4 linked regions of the Azoarcus sp. KH32C genome follow. The protein of the gene in region 4 interacts with the protein of the main gene of each other region in a pairwise test. Links are inferred from orthologs where the notes say so. Each region holds a gene or a part of one and is shown on either strand. Other genes may lie near its edges. The genes, in order: recO, AZKH_RS22700, AZKH_RS08105 and ssb.

What was found.
Region 1: the proteins of ssb (region 4) and recO interact in binary tests that used the Escherichia coli proteins (3 or more experiments, as listed by UniProt). The link is inferred for Azoarcus sp. KH32C from one-to-one orthologs.
Region 2: the proteins of ssb (region 4) and AZKH_RS22700 interact in binary tests that used the Escherichia coli proteins (3 or more experiments, as listed by UniProt). The link is inferred for Azoarcus sp. KH32C from one-to-one orthologs.
Region 3: the proteins of ssb (region 4) and AZKH_RS08105 interact in binary tests that used the Escherichia coli proteins (3 or more experiments, as listed by UniProt). The link is inferred for Azoarcus sp. KH32C from one-to-one orthologs.

Annotation. Positions count from the first base shown.
Region 1 is NC_020516.1:3,194,013-3,196,814, forward strand. The notes cover bases 1-2,790. They hold recO (DNA repair protein RecO), read right to left. Parts: upstream 1,862-2,790; coding sequence 1,139-1,861; downstream 1-1,138. Other genes in these bases: nagZ (beta-N-acetylhexosaminidase), read right to left, coding at 1-5; acpS (holo-ACP synthase), read right to left, coding at 2-379; AZKH_RS14010 (pyridoxine 5'-phosphate synthase), read right to left, coding at 387-1,142; era (GTPase Era), read right to left, coding at 1,883-2,790. In the rest of the region: more of era, read right to left, coding at 2,791-2,802; rnc (ribonuclease III), read right to left, coding at 2,800-2,802. UniProt on the Escherichia coli protein: Involved in DNA repair and RecF pathway recombination.
Region 2 is NC_020516.1:5,045,816-5,048,775, forward strand. Bases 4-2,951 are described here. They hold AZKH_RS22700 (primosomal protein N'), read right to left. Parts: upstream 2,590-2,951; coding sequence 418-2,589; downstream 4-417. Other genes in these bases: AZKH_RS22695 (MOSC domain-containing protein), read left to right, coding at 4-408. Outside these bases: more of AZKH_RS22695, read left to right, coding at 1-3.
Region 3 is NC_020516.1:1,834,249-1,837,054, reverse strand. The notes cover bases 4-2,797. They hold AZKH_RS08105 (DNA polymerase III subunit chi), read left to right. Parts: upstream 4-1,078; coding sequence 1,079-1,516; downstream 1,517-2,797. Other genes in these bases: AZKH_RS08095 (valine--tRNA ligase), read left to right, coding at 2,175-2,797; AZKH_RS08100 (hypothetical protein), read left to right, coding at 1,513-2,076; AZKH_RS08110 (leucyl aminopeptidase), read left to right, coding at 4-1,061. In the rest of the region: more of AZKH_RS08110, read left to right, coding at 1-3; more of AZKH_RS08095, read left to right, coding at 2,798-2,806. UniProt on the Escherichia coli protein: Part of the beta sliding clamp loading complex, which hydrolyzes ATP to load the beta clamp onto primed DNA to form the DNA replication pre-initiation complex.
Region 4 is NC_020516.1:4,400,748-4,403,471, reverse strand. Bases 4-2,715 are described here. They hold ssb (single-stranded DNA-binding protein), read left to right. Parts: upstream 4-968; coding sequence 969-1,463; downstream 1,464-2,715. Other genes in these bases: AZKH_RS19660 (chemotaxis protein CheA), read left to right, coding at 2,097-2,715; AZKH_RS19665 (lipid asymmetry maintenance protein MlaB), read left to right, coding at 1,714-2,049; AZKH_RS19675 (MFS transporter), read left to right, coding at 4-941. Also shown: more of AZKH_RS19675, read left to right, coding at 1-3; more of AZKH_RS19660, read left to right, coding at 2,716-2,724. UniProt on the Escherichia coli protein: Plays an important role in DNA replication, recombination and repair. Binds to ssDNA and to an array of partner proteins to recruit them to their sites of action during DNA metabolism. Acts as a sliding platform that migrates on DNA via reptation.

The sequences.
Region 1 (2,802 bases), 1.2 Mb from region 4 along the record:
TTCATGTTTTCTCTATCAGGGCAAAGGCCACGACGTAATCGGCCTCATCCGTCAGACTCAAATGGGCGCTCAACTGGCGCTGCGCCATGTAGGTGGCAAGTTCCGAGCCGAAACGGAACATGGGCTTCCCCAAGGAATCATGCCCGACTGCGACAGCATGCAACGTCGCCGGCACCGCAACACCCGTCCCGAGCGCCTTGCCGAAGGCTTCCTTCGCAGCGAAACGCTTCGCCAGAAAACGCGCCGCATCCCGGCTCGCCTTGAAATCGGACCACTCTTCCTCGGCAAGAATCCTCGCCGCGAACCGTTCGCCATGACGTTCGAGCGCTTCGCGCAAGCGCCCGATCCGGACGATATCGGTACCAATGCCGAAAACCATGCGGCCTTCAGACTCCGCGGTCGGCGGCCTCGCGCATCAGGCGCTTCATTTCGCACACCGCCTCGCGCAGGCCACTGAATACGGAACGACTGACGATCGAGTGTCCAATATGCAGTTCCCGCACTCCGGGCAAGCGCGCGATCGGCTGCACGTTGTAATAATTGAGCGCATGACCGGCATTGAAACGCATACCCAGTCCGCGGATTGTCTCTCCCGCGCGCGCGACCTTGGCGACCTCCGCCAACACCGCCGCGCTTTCGGAATCGCGCCCGGCGGCGTGGAAGGCGTGGGCATAAGGGCCCGTATGGATCTCGCAGACCCGCGCGCCAATCCGGGCAGCGGCTTCCACCTGTGCCAGTTCCGCGTCGATGAAAACGCTGGTGACAATTCCCGCATCGGCCAAACGGCTCACGACGTCCTTTAGCCGAGCTTCTTGGGCAATGACGTCGAGCCCGCCTTCGGTGGTCACTTCATGACGCCCCTCTGGCACGAGCATCGCCATCTCCGGCTTCAGCGCGCAAGCGATGCCAACCATCTCATCGGTGGCAGCCATCTCAAGGTTCAGCTTGACCTGAGTGAGATCGCGCAAGCGCCGCACGTCGTCGTCCTGAATATGGCGTCGGTCCTCACGCAGATGCACCGTGATGCCGTCGGCGCCACCGAGATGCGCCTCCACGGCGGCCCATACGGGGTCAGGCTCCCAGGTGCGACGGGCCTGCCGCAAAGTCGCGACGTGGTCGATATTTACGCCGAGTTCGATCACAGCTCCTGCAACTCCTTGAGAACCCGGCGCGACTGCAGCGTCTGTCCGCCGAGATAATGATTGATCAGCATGCGCAGCAAACCCTTGCTCTGCGCCAGCGTCTCGGGCCGGGAAAATTCGGCACGCGCCATATCCAGCAGAGTCTGTCCGCTCAGGGTCGGCAGATCGCCTTCCTCGCCCTCGAAGCGGACCGGGCCTCGCTCGATTATATAGAGGTACTCGCCCGTCGCATCGACGGCCTCTCCCGACTCGCCGTCGCTCTCCAACTCGATGCCATAACCCAAATCCCGCAGCAGAGCCAGTTCGAACCGCCGCAAGGTGGGAGCGAGAAAATCGGTACGCGCCAATGTCCCTATGGCTTCGGAATACGCGTGGAACAGTGAGGAATGGGCGTCCTCCCGCGCGGTAAGCCGAAACAACAGCTCGTTGAGGTAGTAGCCGCACATCAGCGCACGCCCGGTCAGAAGAGGCTGGCCGCCACACCACTCGGCACGCATCAGGGTCTTGACCTCTCCACCGCCGGTCCAGCTGACCAGCAGGGGCTGAAAAGCCATCAGCAAGCCACGCAACGGCGATTGCGGGCGGCGCGCACCTTTTGCCACCAAAGCCACGCGCCCGAAATCCCGCGAGAAAACCTCCACGATGAGGCTCGTTTCCCGCCATGGGTGCGTATGGAGAACGAACCCGGGCTGCTCCTCGACACGCTGCTTCTGGCTCACGAACTCACGCAGTTCGGGAAATTATTCGTAGCCGAGACTCTTGAGGGCGCGCTCGTCATCGGCCCAGCCACTCTTGACCTTGACCCACACCTCGAGAAACACCTTTCCATCGAACAGTTGCTCAAGTTCGACCCGGGCCTCGCTCGCAATCCGCTTGAGTTGCTCTCCGCCCTTGCCGATCACGATCCCCTTGTGACTTGCACGATCGACCACGACGGCGGCGAAAATGCGTCGCAAATTCCCTTCGGTCTCGAATTTCTCGATTTCTACCGCAATACCGTAAGGCAATTCGTCGCCGAGGAGCCGAAACAGCTTCTCTCGCAGAAATTCCGCAGCAAGAAAACGTTCGCTCCGATCAGTGACCTCATCGGCGCCATACATCGGTTGCCCCTCGGGCAGCAGGGGCGTGACCGCCTTCAGCAACTCATCGACGTTCGTGCCGCGTTCCGCGCTCAGTGGCACGATCTCCGCAAACGGGAACACCTCGTTCATCCGTGCAATAAAGGGCAGCAAGGCGCTCTTGTCCACCAGGCGGTCCACCTTGTTGATGACGAGGACGACTTTCGCCCCCTGTGGCAGAACATCGACGACCTTACGATCATCCTCGCCAAAACGCCCAGCCTCGATCACGAAGAACACAAGGTCGACATCACCCAGTACCTGCGATACCGTCCGGTTCATCGAACGATTCAAGGCGTTGCGGTGTTTCGTCTGAAATCCCGGCGTGTCGACGAACACAAACTGGGCGTCGTCGTTCGTCAGGATCCCCGTCACCCGATGCCGGGTCGTCTGCGCCTTGCGTGACACGATGCTGATCTTTTGCCCGATCAGGCGATTAAGAAGCGTCGACTTTCCGACGTTCGGACGCCCGACGATCGCCACGAAGCCAGTCCGGAAACCGTTCGACGACCCTTCGCTTTGGGAAATATTGTCCGGATTCA
Region 2 (2,960 bases), 650 kb from region 4 along the record:
GAGAACCTGTCGACCCGCGGCTGGACCGAGGAGACGGTGTGCATCGGCGACGTGTTCCGCGTCGGCAGCGCGCTGCTGCAGCTGAGCCAGCCGCGCAGCCCGTGCTGGAAGATCGACCACCGGCTCGACGCCGAAGGGGCATCGCTGTTCGTCGCGCACGAGGGGATCACCGGCTGGTACTACCGCGTCCGCGAAGGGGGCGCGATCGCGCCCGGCGACGCGATCGAACTCGTCGAGCGCCCCAACCCGGATCTCAGCGTCGCGACTTACTGGCGCGCGACGCTGGAGCACCGTCCCGAACCCGCAAAGCTGCGCGCAATGGCCGCGGCAGCCGGGCTTGCGCCCGACAAGGCGCAGCGGCTCGCCGAGCGCGCCGCGTGGCTGGAGAGCCATCCCGCGGGCAGCTGAGGCTCGCGCTCACACCTCCAGCGGATCGACGTCCAGCTGCCAGCGCAGCTCGCGCCCGGTGCGTTGCGCGCGCAGGATCTCGATCCAGCGCCCGAGAAATCCCTGCAGCAGCGGACGTTCGTCGGCCTCGACGAGCAGTTGCGCCCGCTCGCGCCGCGCGAGCCGCGTCAGGCGCATCGGCACCGCGTCGAACACGCGGATGCCCGCCGGCGCCATGTCCTGCGCGAGACGGCGCGCGTGGGCGAGGAAGTCCATCGCGTCCTGCAGCATCGGTGCGTCGGCGCGCAGCATCGCTTGGTAGGTGAAGGGCGGAAAGCCCGCGGCCCGGCGCTCGTCGAGCGCGCTCGCCGCGAAGGCGTCGAAATCGTGCTTTACGAGGCAGCGGTACAGCGGATGCTCCGGGTACTCGGTCTGGATCAGCACTTCGCCCGGCAGGTGCGCCCGCCCTGCCCGTCCGCCGACCTGCATCAGCTGCTGGAAGAGGCGCTCGGGCGCGCGGAAGTCCGCTGCATGGAGCGAAGCGTCCGCACCGATCACACCGACCAGCGTGAGCTTGGGGAAATCGTGGCCCTTCGCCATCATCTGCGTGCCGACGAGGATGTCCGCCTCGCCGTTGGCGATCTGCGCGAGCATCTCCTCCCACTGGTTGCGGGTACGCGCGGAGTCGCGGTCGACGCGCAGCACGCGGGCGTCCGGGAAGAGCTCGGCAAGCCGCGCCTCGATGCGCTGCGTGCCGCGGCCGAAGGGCTGGATGTCCTGGTTGCCGCAAACGGGGCAGCTGCGCGGCACCTCGGTATCGCAGCCGCAGTGGTGGCAGCGCAGACGCCGGTCCGCGAGATGCACGACGAGGTTCGCTGAGCAGTGCGGGCAGCGGCTCACCCAGCCGCAGGACGGGCAGGACAGCACCGGCGCGTAGCCGCGGCGGTTGAGGAAGACGAGGCTCTGCTCGCCGCGGGCGACGCGTTCGCCGATCGCGGTCTTCAACTGCGGACTCAGGCCCTCGTCGAGTTTCATGCGGCGCGTGTCGATGCGGCGGACCTTGGGCAGCGTGCTCGCGACCGCGCGGGCATCGAGCCGCAGGCTGCGATAGCGCTCGGCGCGCGCGTGATGCCAGCTTTCGAGCGAGGGCGTCGCCGAGCCGAGCACGACCGGTACGCCGCGCTGCCTCGCCCGCCACACGGCGACGTCGCGTGCCGAGTAGCGCACGCCTTCCTGCTGCTTGTACGAGGCGTCGTGCTCCTCGTCGACGAGGATCAACCCGAGGCGCGGCAGCGGCGCGAACACCGAGAGCCGCGTGCCGAGCACGATGTCCGCCCGCCCTTCGAGGGCCTGCACGAAGCCGCGCGAACGCGCCCCTTCGGCGAGCCCCGAGTGCAGGCTCACGACGCAGGCGGCGGGAAAGCGGTTCGCGACGCGCGATTCGAGCTGCGGCGTCAGCGCGATCTCGGGCACCAGCATCAGCACCTGCTGTCCGGCCGCGAGTGCCCGCGCGGCAAGGCGCAAATAGACCTCGGTCTTCCCGCTGCCGGTGACGCCCTGCAGCAGCCAGGACACGAAGCCGGCGGGTTCGGCGGAAATGGTATCGACCGCCGCGCGCTGGCCTTCGGTCAGTTCGGGCTGGTTCGCCGCCGGCGTGGCCGGGCTCGCGGCGCGCACCGGCTCGATCCAGCCGCGGCGCAGCGCGTCCGCGAGGGCGCCACCGTCCGGCAGTTCGCGCGCAACGCTACGGCGGATCACGCCGGCATCGCGCAACTGTGCGAGCAGCGACAAGGCGCGGCTCGCGCGGCGCGTTTCGGCGAGCGCCGCATGGCCTTCCGGCGTGAGGTCGAGCAGCGGATCGCTTTCCCGGTCGCTGACCGCGTCGGCCCGGCGCAGCCCCGGCGGCAGCGCCAAGGCGATGACCTCGCCGGGCGGGGCGTGGTAGTAGCGGGCGACGAATCCGACCAGTTCCAACCAGTCCGCAGGCAGCGGCGCGACTTCGCGCTGGATGTGGCACACCGCTTTGAGGCGTGCGGGGGCGACATCCGAATCGGCCGGCAGGGCGACGATCACCCCACTCTTTTCACCCTTGCCGAAGGGTACCCGAACGCAGCGTCCGACATCTTCTTCGCATACGTCTTGTGACGTGTAATCAAAGAGTTGCGGCAACGGAACGGGGAGCGCGACGCGAACGATGGCCATCCGGGATTTCGACGTTTAACTGGAACCTGTTTTGTATCAGAAACTTAGCGATGTTTGTTAAGCCGATACCTGGGAAATTCGGTTAAATCTTTGCCGCAAAACCCTTCCGCTGCTTGTCCACAATTCCTGTGGATAACTTTGTTGATAGGGTGGGTGAAAAGTGCCAAACCCAGCGTGGGCACAGGCTTTCTGTCACATTGCCTTAACAATGGGCGAAAATTTTTTCCTTTTTTTTCAATGGCTTATTTATCTAGGTGAATAACCCCCACTCCCGTGCATCATGACACCCTCGGAACTGCTCGGTGTGCATAAGTCAAGCTGACAAAGCAAGTTTTTCTGCTTGACAAGACATCGTCAGTCAATCTCTTTGA
Region 3 (2,806 bases), 2.6 Mb from region 4 along the record:
GCAAGGACACCAAACGCCGCGGCGCGCGCAAGATCGTTCTCCTCACAGGCAACAAGATCTCCGCCGGAATGGAAGAGGCCGTCAAGCGCGGACAGGCCATCGCTGAAGGCATGGCGCTCGCCAAGGACCTCGGCAACCTGCCGGGCAACATTTGCACGCCCACGCATCTCGCCGAAACGGCGCTGGAGCTCGGCAAGCAATACAAGCTGAAGGTCGAAGTGCTAGAACGCGAGGACATGGAGAAGCTTGGCATGGGCTCGCTGCTGTCCGTAGCGCGCGGCAGCCACGAACCGCCCAAGTTCGTCGTCCTGCACTACAAGGGCGGAAAGTCCAAGGACAAGCCGGTCGTCCTGGTTGGCAAGGGCATCACCTTCGACACCGGCGGCATCTCGCTGAAGCCCGGCGCCGAAATGGACGAGATGAAGTTCGACATGTGCGGCGCCGCGAGCGTGCTCGGCACCTTCAAGGCCATCGCGCGCATCGCGCTGCCGATCAACGTCGTCGGCATCGTTCCGACCACCGAGAACATGCCCGGCGGCGCAGCGACCAAACCGGGCGACGTGGTCACCTCGATGAGCGGGCAGACGATCGAGATCCTGAACACCGACGCCGAAGGGCGCCTGATCCTCTGCGACGCGCTCACCTACGCCGAACGCTTCAAGCCCGACTGCGTCATCGACATCGCGACCCTCACGGGCGCCTGCGTCGTTGCCCTGGGCAAGATTCCGAGCGGCCTTCTCGCCAACGACGACAACCTGGCGCGCGAACTCGTCGACTGCGGTACCGTGTCGGGCGACCGTGCCTGGCAAATGCCGCTGTGGGATGAATACCAGGAACTCCTCAAGAGCAACTTCGCGGACATGGCCAACATCGGCGGCCGCTATGCCGGCACGATCACGGCGGCCTGCTTCCTCGCCCGCTTCACCAAGGCCTACAAGTGGGCCCACCTGGATATCGCCGGTACCGCCTGGGTGTCGGGCGACGCGAAGGGTGCGACGGGCCGGCCCGTACCCCTGCTTACGGAATTCCTCATTGCCCGTAGCAAGGGCCCTCAAGCGTAGTCCGAACGGACCATTCCATGCCGCGCGTGCAGTTCTACCACAACGCCGAAAACCCGCTCGCACTGGCGTGCGAACTGGCCGAACGGGCCTTCGCGGGCGGGCGCAAGGTAGCGCTGCGCGTCCCCGACGGCACGGCGGCGCGGCAGCTCGACCAACTCCTGTGGAGCTTCCACCAGCTCGCGTTCGTCCCGCATGTGATGGCCGGCACGCCCCTCGCGCCCGAGACTCCCGTCATCATCGGTCGCGCGGATGCACCGGCGGAATGGCCGCACCACGAGATCCTGTTCAATCTGGCAGATGATGTTCCGCCGGGCATTGAGCAGTTCCGCATGCTGATCGAAATCATCGGCCAGGACGAAGCGCAGAAAGGACCGGCCAGAACCCGTTGGAAGCATTACAAGAACCTCGATCTGCCCCTCCAAGCATTCGACGCCGTGCGCCGGGAGGCACTATGAGCAACTGGTCGCGCCCCCGCGGCAACGAAACCGACGAAGAACTGAAGGCCGCAGACATGCTTCTCGACAAGGCCGATGCCCTCCTGCGGCGGCATCGGGGTATGGAACCGCAACACACGTCGCAACCCGAAGCAGACGTCTTCATCTCGCTCGAAGAGGATGACCTCCCGCTGCTCACCGAAGTCGTCGATCCGTCCGAACTGCCGGCTCCCGCCTCGGCTCAGACGTCCATTCAAGCTTCCGCTTCGGCTCCAGTTCCCACTCCTACCCCAACTCCGACGTCAGCCCCCGCTCCGGCGCCAGAGCCGCGCCCGGCGACGCCCCACGTCCAGCCCGTTTCCCAGCTTGCCGAGCAGCTGATCAGCCTGGACACCGAAATCGCCCGTGCCGTCGAATCCTGGTTCGCGGCCGAGCTGCCCCAGTTGCTGTCGCGCGAACTCGACAAGCTTTCCGCCCGTCTGCAGGAGGAAGCCCTCCGTCACCTGCGCGCAACCCTTCTTCCGACGCTGTCCGAGCACATCTCGCGCAGCCTCGAGAAAAACACCGACATCACCGACTGAGCCTTCCCTGCTCGGCGACGGACACGCCATCCCGGCCAAGGGATGAGCGTGCGCATCCGTTATAATCCGCCCTTTGCCCTCAAGCCCCTGAGCACACCATGGAACTGGCCAAGAGTTTTGAGCCGGCGGACATCGAAGCCCGCTGGTATCCGGAATGGGAATCGCGCGGTTACTTCGACGCCGGCCTCGACAAGTCGAACCCCGACGCCTTCTGCATCCTGCTGCCGCCGCCGAACGTCACCGGCACGTTGCACATGGGCCACGGCTTCAACCAGACCATCATGGACGCGCTCACGCGCTACCACCGCATGTTGGGCGTCAACACCCTGTGGCAACCGGGCACGGACCACGCCGGCATCGCCACGCAGATCGTCGTCGAACGCCAGCTCGACGCCAAGGGCATCTCCCGCCACGACCTCGGCCGCGAGAAGTTCCTCGAGAAGGTCTGGGAATGGAAGGAATACTCCGGCGGCACGATCACGCGCCAGATGCGTCGCATGGGCACCTCGCCCGACTGGAAGCGCGAACGCTTCACGATGGACGCCGGCCTGTCCAAGATCGTCACCGAAACCTTCGTCCGCCTCTACAACGAAGGCCTGATCTACCGCGGCAAGCGTCTCGTCAACTGGGATCCGAAGCTCGGCACCGCGGTCTCCGACCTCGAAGTCGTCTCCGAGGAAGAAGACGGCTTCCTGTGGCACATCACCTATCCCTTCAGCGAAGGCCCGAT
Region 4 (2,724 bases):
TGCTGTTCGCATTGGGTAGCGTTGTCGCGGCGCTTGCGGCGAGCATCCAGATCGTCATCGTCGGCCGCGTGTTGCAGGGGGCGGGGGCGATTTCGGCGGCGGTGACGGCGCTGGCGGCGGATCTGACGCGGGATCAGCATCGTACCAAGGTGATGGCGATGATCGGGTCGAGCATCGGCCTGGTGTTTGCGTTGTCGATGGTGGCGGCACCAGTGCTGTATTCGCTGATCGGCATGGACGGGATCTTCTGGCTGACCGGCGCGCTGGCCTTGGCGGCGATCGGTGTCGTGCTGTATGTCGTGCCGGCGGCGCCGGCCTTGCCGCGCGCGAACGGCGGGCGCTTCGCGGATGTTCTGCGCGACGGGCAGTTGATGCGCCTGAACTTCGGTGTCTTCGTGCTGCACCTGATCCAGACCGCGATGTGGGTGCTGGTGCCCGCGGCGCTGGTGGCGGGGGGCGGGCTGCCGCTGCCCGAGCACTGGAAGGTCTATCTGCCGGCGGTGGTGCTGTCGTTCGCGTTGATGGTGCCGGCGGTGATCATCGCCGAGAAGGGCGGTCGAATGAAGACCATCTTCAGCACGGCCGTCGGACTGCTGGTAGTGGTGCAGGCCGGCCTGTATGCCTTCGGGCGCAGCCTGCCGGCGCTGGGCTTGTGGTTGACGTTGTTCTTCGTTGCGTTCAATGTGCTCGAAGCTATTCTTCCGTCATGGATTTCGCGCGTCGCGCCCCCGCATGCGAAGGGTACGGCGCTGGGCCTCTACAACACGCTGCAGTCCGTCGGGCTGTTCCTGGGGGGGGCGATGGGCGGCTGGATTGCTGAACACTATGGCAGTGGCGCCGTGAATTTTGCCTGTGGGCTGCTCGCCGTGATCTGGCTGCTGCTGGCGACATCGATGAATCCACCTGTGCGACGTGCCGTTGCGAGCGCGGCCGCGCGTTAATTTGAATTTGTATTCGAGGAGAAAGGGATGGCTTCCCTGAACAAAGTGATCCTGATCGGCAACCTGGGTCGGGACCCGGAAACGCGTTATGCGCCGAGCGGTGACGCGATCTGCAACGTGACGATCGCGACGACCGAGACCTGGAAGGACAAGGCGAGCGGCGAGCGCAAGGAAGCAACGGAGTGGCATCGCGTGGTGTTTTTCGGCCGCCTCGCGGAGATCGCGTCGCAATATCTGCGCAAGGGCAGCCAGGTGTACGTGGAAGGCCGCCTGCAGACGCGCAAGTGGCAGGACAAGGACGGCCAGGATCGTTACACGACGGAAATCCGTGCCGACGAGATGAAGATGCTGGGTTCGCGTTCGGGCGGCGATGCGCCGATGCGCCAGTCAGAGGGCGGCTATGACGCGCCGGCCCCGGCTCCGGCACGTCAAGCTCCGCAGGCCGCGCCCGCGCAGCGCGCGCCGAGCCAGCCGAGCAGCGGCGGCGGTTTCGGCGACTTCGACGACGATATCCCGTTTTAAGCGACGCCTCGTAGTACCCGGTTCGGTAAGACCCGGCAGCCCTTCGTGGTTGCCGGGTTTTTTCGTTTACGGGCGGCCCGGGCCGACGATTGCCCGCGCCTCGTGCGCCCGTGAGAAATTACCTAGTCCACGCGTGTAATTGGACGCTCTCGCCCCTCAGTCCGCAAAGCAGATACTGCATTCCACGTTGGCATACGCAATCGGCAACCGAATCGCGGCAGTTCCTGCAGACAGTGGAGAGGCGGACCCGATGAACTCCTCAACTTTATCCGATGCCGTGAATGAGCGGCCGGCCGGCTTCCGTCCGGAAGGCGAGCTCACGATCTACACCGTCGCGGAACAACATGGGCTGCTGATGAGGGCGCTGGACGCCGGCCCGGTCGTGCATCTGGATATGTCGGCGGTGAATGAGGTGGATACCGCGGGACTGCAGTTGCTGATCCTGGCGAGGCGCGAGGCCGCACAGCGCGGGATCGAACTGCGGGTCGCCGGGTGCAGCGATGTAGTGAAGGACGCGCTGGAGACGATGCAGCTTGCCAGCCTTCTGGATGACTGCGCCGCAGAGGGCGGAGTGTCTCGGAACTGACGCCTGGATCTGGACGCTCTGTGTCAATCCTTGAGGGGACCGAAGACGTGAATTTCGATCAGGCTCTGGACACCTTCATCGCCGAGGCGGATGAATTGTTGCGCGACATGGAGGAGGCGCTGCTGCGCCTCGAAAGCGCGCCTGCGGATGACGAGCTCATCCACGCGATGTTTCGCGCCGCGCACACGATCAAGGGCTCGGCCGGACTCTTCGGGCTGGAGCCGATCGTCGCATTCACGCATGTGCTGGAGCATGTGCTCGACAAGCTGCGGACCCGGGAGATCCAGGTCTGCGGCGACCTGATTGCGCTGCTGCTACCCTGCGGGGACCACATCGGCAAGCTCGTGGCGCACGTGCCGGCGATGGCGCTGGACGCGGAGACCCGGGCCTGCGGCGAGCGCCTGATCGCAAGACTGCGGGAGTTCCTGGGCAAGCCGGCGATCGCGGCGACGACGCTGCCCACCGAGTCGCGCGGGGGCGTTGAGGCTGCCGGCGGAGGCGCGTTGGAACGCGGTGATGGCGATGTCGTCGCGACCGACAACTGGCACATCTCCCTGCGCTTCGACCGCGATGTGCTGCGCAACGGCATGGATCCGCTGTCCTTCATCCGCTATCTGGCGACCGTCGGGGAGGTCGTGTCGATTACGACGCTGTCCGACGCGATGCCCGAGGGCC